2 regions of the Flavonifractor sp. An4 genome follow, and region 1 is predicted to be linked to the other one. Evidence: predicted binding sites of a transcription regulator. Region 1 holds the regulator's gene; the other holds the start of a gene.
The links. The regulator LexA, encoded in region 1, represses DNA repair genes until DNA is damaged. The targets are predictions, from matches to a motif close to CNAACANNTGTTNG.
Positions count from the first base shown of each region.

Region 2: the regulator LexA is predicted to act here: its motif matches at 1,590-1,603, upstream of dinB (DNA polymerase IV).

Region 1 is NZ_NFIL01000023.1:41,699-45,080, reverse strand. It holds gene B5F94_RS10915 (nicotinate phosphoribosyltransferase) at 1-94, shown strand, start outside; gene B5F94_RS10910 (exodeoxyribonuclease III) at 140-892, opposite strand; gene B5F94_RS10905 (DUF6440 family protein) at 889-1,074, opposite strand; gene B5F94_RS10900 (permease of phosphate ABC transporter) at 1,087-1,317, opposite strand; gene B5F94_RS10895 (methylated-DNA--[protein]-cysteine S-methyltransferase) at 1,314-1,769, opposite strand; gene lexA (transcriptional repressor LexA) at 1,771-2,370, opposite strand; gene B5F94_RS10885 (LytTR family DNA-binding domain-containing protein) at 2,570-3,010, shown strand; gene B5F94_RS10880 (DUF3021 domain-containing protein) at 3,021-3,382, shown strand, end outside.
Region 2 is NZ_NFIL01000017.1:5,084-8,465, reverse strand. It holds gene B5F94_RS08820 (winged helix-turn-helix domain-containing protein) at 1-13, shown strand, start outside; gene B5F94_RS08815 (hypothetical protein) at 61-306, opposite strand; gene dinB (DNA polymerase IV) at 312-1,562, opposite strand; gene B5F94_RS08805 (SOS response-associated peptidase) at 1,722-2,303, shown strand; gene B5F94_RS08800 (hypothetical protein) at 2,428-2,928, opposite strand; gene B5F94_RS08795 (hypothetical protein) at 2,970-3,382, opposite strand, start outside.

The DNA of each region.
Region 1 (3,382 bases):
AAAGCGGTTTGAGAATCCCCACAACTACTATGTGGACCTGTCCCAGAAGCTGTGGGATCTGAAGCAGAGCCTGCTGACCCGGGAAGGGAAATAAATAAACAGGACTGCCGCAAACTGTGCGGCAGTCCTGTTTTTTGTCTTATTCCAGATCCAGCTCCACCGGGCAGTGGTCGCTGCCGGTGACGTCGGCATGGATGATCTGGTCCTTCACCCGGGGCAGCAGACGCTCCGACACGATGAAGTAGTCGATGCGCCACCCGGCGTTGTTCTTCCGGGCGTTGAAGCGGTAGCTCCACCAGGTATAGGCCCCGGTCTTGTCCGGATAGAGGGCCCGGAAGCTGTCGGCAAAACCGCTCTGGAGCAGGGTAGTCATCTTGCCCCGCTCCTGGTCGGAGAAGCCTGCGTTGCCCCGGTTGGTCTTGGGGTTCTTCAGGTCGATCTCCTCATGGGCCACGTTGAGGTCGCCGCACAGCACCACTGGCTTTTTCTGGTCCAGAGCTATCAGGTAGGCGCGGAAGTCGTCCTCCCACTGCATCCGGTAGTCGATGCGGGCCAGCCCCTCCTTGGCGTTGGGGGTGTAACAGCACACCAGATAGAAGTCCTCATACTCCGCCGTGATCACCCGGCCCTCGGTGTCGTGCTCCGGGATGCCCAGGCCGTAGGTCACGGCCAGAGGCTCGGTTTTGGTGATGAGGGCGGTGCCGGAGTAGCCTTTCTTCTCGGCGCTGTTCCAGTAGATGTGGTAGCCCGGCAGGTCCAGCTCGATCTGGTGGGGCTGGAGCTTGGTCTCCTGGAGGCAGACGGCGTCAGCGTCCATCTCCTTGAAGAAGTCCAGAAAGCCCTTGCCCAGGCAGGCCCGCAGGCCGTTGACGTTCCAGGTGATCAGCTTCATTCCCAGTCCTCCGCCCTCCATTTCATGGGTTTTCCGTCGCTGTCCAGCAGCGGGGTGATACCGCCGGCATATCCGTCGTGCATCTCCAGGTAGAGCATACCGGTCTTGGTATCCAGCAGAACCCGGGTGGCATCGGCCACACCCTGGGTGTAGATCACCTGAAAGCGCTTATCCTTTCCCATAGACACGCTCCTTTATTCCTTTCGCATCTCACCCTCCAGATGGGGGAGGAATTTCAGCATAATGGGCAGATAGGTGGCCACAAAGACCACCACCGCCCCAAGAGCCGCCCATTTCCGCAGCTTTTTGGGAGCGGCCAGGCCCAGCATGACCCCGGCGGCGCACAGGTACAGCTTCACCAGGGCCAGGTCCTTCCAGTTCATTTTGGCGATATAAGCATCGGCGGCAGAAAACAGTTTTTTCATAAGATTCCCTCCAGCCGCAGCAGCCATTCCTTCAATTCCAGCCCACCCCCGTAGCCGGTAAGGGTCCCGTTGGCCCCCACCACCCGGTGGCAGGGCAAAAGGATGGGCAGGGGATTGCGGTGGTTGGCCTGGCCCACCGCCCGGCTCCCCTTGGGACAGCCCACCCGGCGGGCCAGCTCTCCGTAAGTAATGGTCTGCCCGTAGGGGATCTCCGCCAGAGCGGACCACACCTTGCGCTGAAAGGGAGTACCCCGGAGGGCAAGGGGCAGATCGAAGTCCCGCCGCTCCCCCGCCAGATAGGCCAGCAGCTCCTCCTTACCTCGGGAGAGCAGGGGCGTCTCCTCCCCCACCGGAGACATGGGGGAATTGGGCAAATACAGGGCGGTAAGCCCGCCCCCCTCCTCCTCCAGGGCCATGGGCCCCACGGGGGTATCAAAGACCACCCGGTTCATCTCAGTACCGCCGCACCACGGCGGTGACCTTGCCCAGGATGGCGCATCCTTCGCCGTCGATGGGCTCGTAGTCCGGGTTCTCGGGCATGAGCCACACATGGCCGTCCTTCCGGCGGAGGGTCTTCACCGTAGCCTCGTCCTCAAAGAGGGCCACCACGATCTCCCCGCTGTGGGCATCGGCCTGCTGGTGGACAATCACCAGGTCCCCGGGCAGGATACCGGCATACTTCATGGACTCCCCCCGCACCTTCAGGGCAAAATACTCCCCGGGCCGCCCGCCGGTGTCAAACGTCAGATAGTCCTCGATGCACTCCTGGGCCAGGATGGGCGACCCGGCGGCCACGCTGCCCACTACCGGCACCTTATCCTCCGGGACGGCCGGGGTCTCCGGCTGGGCCACGGTGATGGAGCGGGTCTTACCCTCCGCCTTGGTGATGAGGCCCGCCGACTCCAGCCCCTTCAGGTGGAAGTGGACGGTGGAGGGGGATTTCAGCCCCACATAGGCCCCGATCTCCCGGACGGAGGGGGGATAGCCGTGTTCCGCCGAGAAAGAAATGATATAATCGTAGATCTGCTGCTGTTTGGGTGAAAGCGCCTTCATGGCAGACCCTCCTTTGTCAAGTTCGTCCGGTTTCAGTATACCATACTTCCTCCAGCATTGCAAACATTTGTTCTAAAATCCCCCATTTTTTCCGCGCAGGCAGCCACCTGTGGAGCCACAGCGACCATCTGTAAAAAATACGTTGCGTACTGCCTGTCCGCTCTTTATAATGGCATCACCACAGGAAGAGGTGACCGATATGCAAGTGGAAGTGAACATCGACGAGACCTATACCCGGCCCAAGGCGGTAATCCTCACCGCCGCTCTCACCGACGAGGTTCGGCAGGCGGTGGAGTTCCTCTCCCACGCCGACGCCCCTCCGATCACCGGTTATCAGGGCGGGACCGTCCGGCTCCTGGACCCGGCGGAGCTGATCCGGGTGTACGCCAGCGCCGGGAAGGTGCTGGCCGCCACCGAGCGGGGGGAATACACCCTCCGTCTGCGGCTGTACGAGGCGGAGGCGCGGCTGGACCCCCATCTCTTTGTACGCATTTCCAACTCGGAACTCATCCATCTGAAAAAAGTGCAGAGCTTTGATCTGAGCCTGACCGGCACCATTCGGGTAAAGCTGTCCGACGGCACGGTCACCTATGTCTCCCGGCGATATGTATCAAAGCTGAAAAAACAACTTGGTCTGTGAGGTGAACCGTATGAAAAAAGAGTTGCTTTTGCGGGGGCTGCTGGGCATTCCTCTGGGTATTGCCATCGGGCATCTCATCACCGTTTTTTCCTCCCTGTTTTGGGGAACCGGCGCCTTTTATCCCTGTATGCCCGCCTTCGCGGCCCAGGTGGGGAGTGAGGCCCAGGCGGTCCTGCTCCAGACCGCCCTGTGCGGTCTGGTGGGCTTCGGTTTTGCCGCCGGCTCCGTGCTGTGGGAGCTGGAGCGGTGGAGTCTGGCCCGGCAGACTGCCGTCTATTTCCTGCTGGGGGCCGCCCTGCTGATCCCCACCGCTTACGTCTGTCACTGGATAGAGCGCAGTGCGGCGGGCATACTGGCCTATCTGGTCATTTT
Region 2 (3,382 bases), on a different contig from region 1:
ACTGCCAAGGTAAGACAAAGGCGGCGCCAGCATTGGCGCCGCCTCATTTTCTCATACGAATCATCGTTTGGCACAGACAAACCATCTCCCTTTTTCCATCCATAGATAAGTTTCCTTGCCTTGAATGAGGCAGGTGTAGCGGTCCCCGACGCCGCCCACGCTCTGGCAGGCCGCTCGGCGGACATCCAGAATCTTGTCCACCGGGTATTTGTGGCTCTCGTCAAACTCAATCTCCAATGGCCGCAGTTTCCCTTCTGCGTCAAACCGGACAATAACCGGAACATATCGTTTCTCACGCTGATCCATCAGGCTTATCCTCCAAAGAATCCGACAGGGTGAACGGTATGATCGTCCCGCACGTTGATATGGCCCAGGCGCGGGTCAGTATCCAGCAAGGCTCGGCGGACGCTCATGTAGCCGTACCGCTGGCGCAGGTGGTCCACCGCCCGGTCAATCCGCTCCCACTTGTCCCGCCGCTGATCCTCAGCATAGAGGGACATCTGTACGGTTCCAACGGCCTCCACCAAGCCGGCGCCCCGCAGTCCAATGCTCCGGATCGGGCGCTCCCAGTGATAGTGGCGGCGGAACAATTCCATTCCTACCTCTGCCAGTTCCTGACTGGAGCAGGAGGGGGCAGGCAGTTTTCGCTGCCGACAGATGGAGCGCAGTTCAGTATCCCGGACATAGATCTCCACGACTGTGCAGCGGGATGCCAGATCACGCATGGGGGAACAGATGCTTTCAGCCAGCAGGAGCAGCATCAGCTGCACATCACCTTCGGACACCAAGTCTCTCGGCGTGGTGGCACTATTGCCAACGGATTTGATGTTTGGGATATGATCTGTCTTCTGAACAGGGGAGACATCCTGTCCTTTTGCGAACATGCTGAGGACCAATCCCATTTTCCCGAGGCGCCGTTGCAGCACATCCTCAGAGCACTCTGCCAGACGGCCGATGGTGTTGATCCCAATGGCCCGCAATTTTTTTGAGGTGGCAGGGCCAACATAAAGCAGATCGTCCACCGGAAGGGGATAGACAATCTCCTTGTAGTTGTCTTGGCCAATCCGTGTGATGGCATCCGGCTTTTTGTAGTCGCTGCCAAGTTTCGCGGTGATCTTGTTGTTGGCCACACCGATACTGGCCGTGATTCCTAACTCGTACTTAATACGGTTGCTGATCTCCCTGGCGATGGACATAGATGAACCATATAGACCTACGCTGCCTGTCACATCCAGCCAGCACTCGTCTAAGCCAAAGGGTTCCACCTGATCCGTGTAGTCCTCATAAATCTCTCTGGCATAGCCGCTGATACGGATATATTCGCCCATATCAGGGGGGAGGATAACAAGATGAGGGCACCGTTGTTTCGCCTGCCAGATGGCCATGCCCGTCCGAACACCGTAGGGCTTTGCGATATAATTTGCTGTGAGTACAATGCCATGACGTTCCTCCTGGCTTCCACACACTGCCAAGGGCTTGTTGCGCAGTTCTGGATGGCGCTGCATCTCGACGCTGGCGTAGAAGCAGTTCATGTCACAGTGTAAAATATGGCGTGTGCCCATTGGTGTCACCCCCTTTCTCTTAATAATAGAACATTTGTTTGATTAGCGCAAGAGGAGATTTCTGGGCGATAGCAGGATCCTGTTTTGTTTAGTATCTGTTTGTGATATACTATATTTTGTGTCAGCGCGTACAACTTGTTGCACGGGAGGCCATAGAGAATGTGTGGACGGTATCAGTTTACAGCGGAACAATGCGAAGAAATTCGGCAGATTGCCGATGCCATCCAGCGCAAGTATGGATCCGATGCATGGTCGCCGGGAGAGATCCGACCGTCCAATCGCGCACCAGTTCTTCTGGGCGATGCCGGTAGTCCGGTCCCTAAGTTGATGAAGTGGGGATATCAGCTGCCTGGTACACTGGTCATCAATGCCCGGGCCGAGACGGCGCCCGAGAAGCCCCTGTTTCGGGACAGCGTCCGAAGCCGGCGCTGTCTGATCCCATCCACGGGATTCTACGAGTGGGACAGCCAGAAGCGGAAGTACCTGTTTACCCTTCCCCGGGAGGGCGCCCTCTATATGGCGGGACTGTATGACCGACGGGGAAATGAGGATTGCTACTGCATCCTGACCACATCACCCAACGCATCCATGCGTCCCGTCCATGACCGGATGCCTCTCATCCTGACGGGGGAGCAGCGGCACAGATGGCTCGCTGACGACGACGCTGCAGCAAGGATTCTCACGGTGGTACCCCCGGAACTGATGCGTACGTCTGCAGAGGCGCAGATCAGCTTGTGGTAGAGTCAGTATGTAGAGGCACAGCAGGGAAGGGGCCGTTCTCAGAACAAAAATAAAGAGGCCGTCGATCCAGCGGATCGGCGGCCTCTTGCTGTGTTGATTTATGTTGGTGCGGTGGTGGGATGGGTCATACCAGTTTGCCCATCTCCATCAGAACAGTGGCCAGAGAGGAGGTCTGTTCATTGAACTCCTGGAGGAGCTCCAACAGGCTTTCTTTGGTAAGAAGGCGCTCGTTCTCCGTATTGAACAGTTCGTACTCCTGGCTGTCAACTGCATCGTAGGGAAGGCAGAGTATTCCCTCCTGCACGAGGCAGAGGACGCAACCGCTGAAGTCCAGGCACCCGTATGGAATGCGCCAGATCAAATCCCGATGCAGCGCCATGCTGTATGGCTCATAAAAGCTCTCCAGACTGGCGAAGGTAGCGCCGGACTCCTCAAGAATGTGGCTGACCCACTCCTCCTTGGGGAGCTTGGACAGTGCCAGCGGTTTCTCCATAAACTGGATGGTGTGCGGTGCGTAGGATTGGCACCTCTTTTGGTCTACCAGGACATCGCCGGTCAAATTGCAAGTGCCGTCTGTACCACAGTTGACACAGTCTGGCGTGTGGCAGATGAGCTTTGTCGGCATAAGAATTCCTCCTATTCTTTTCAGAATATCGCTGGTGTCGGTTACGTTGCCGGTTCCAGTTGTGCCTTCCCGGAGGCGAGATCGTCCCAGACCTGCTGTGCCAATGCCTTTTTCGCAAAGGAAAGGACGTGCCCAAGACCACCGTCCTGCGTCAGGGAGGGGAGATGCCGGGCGCAGTACCTTCCAATCTGCTCAGACTGCCAGATGCTTTGGAACAGCAGCTCCGAGCCAAGAGCTTGAGCCATCTCATCAAACCGGCTGTCGTGGCCGATTTCCGTGCCTTCAAAGACACAGTACGGCAGGTCGAGTTTGTTGAGCACAGCCTCCACGCGCTCCTGAAACTGGATCTCGGTGAGGAGATTCGAGGTCAATGCCACCTGCCAGTCAGAAGAAGCGGCGCTGGGGTATTCGATGGTCACGGTGCCCAATAGAAATTTCTCCTCTTGGCGCAGCG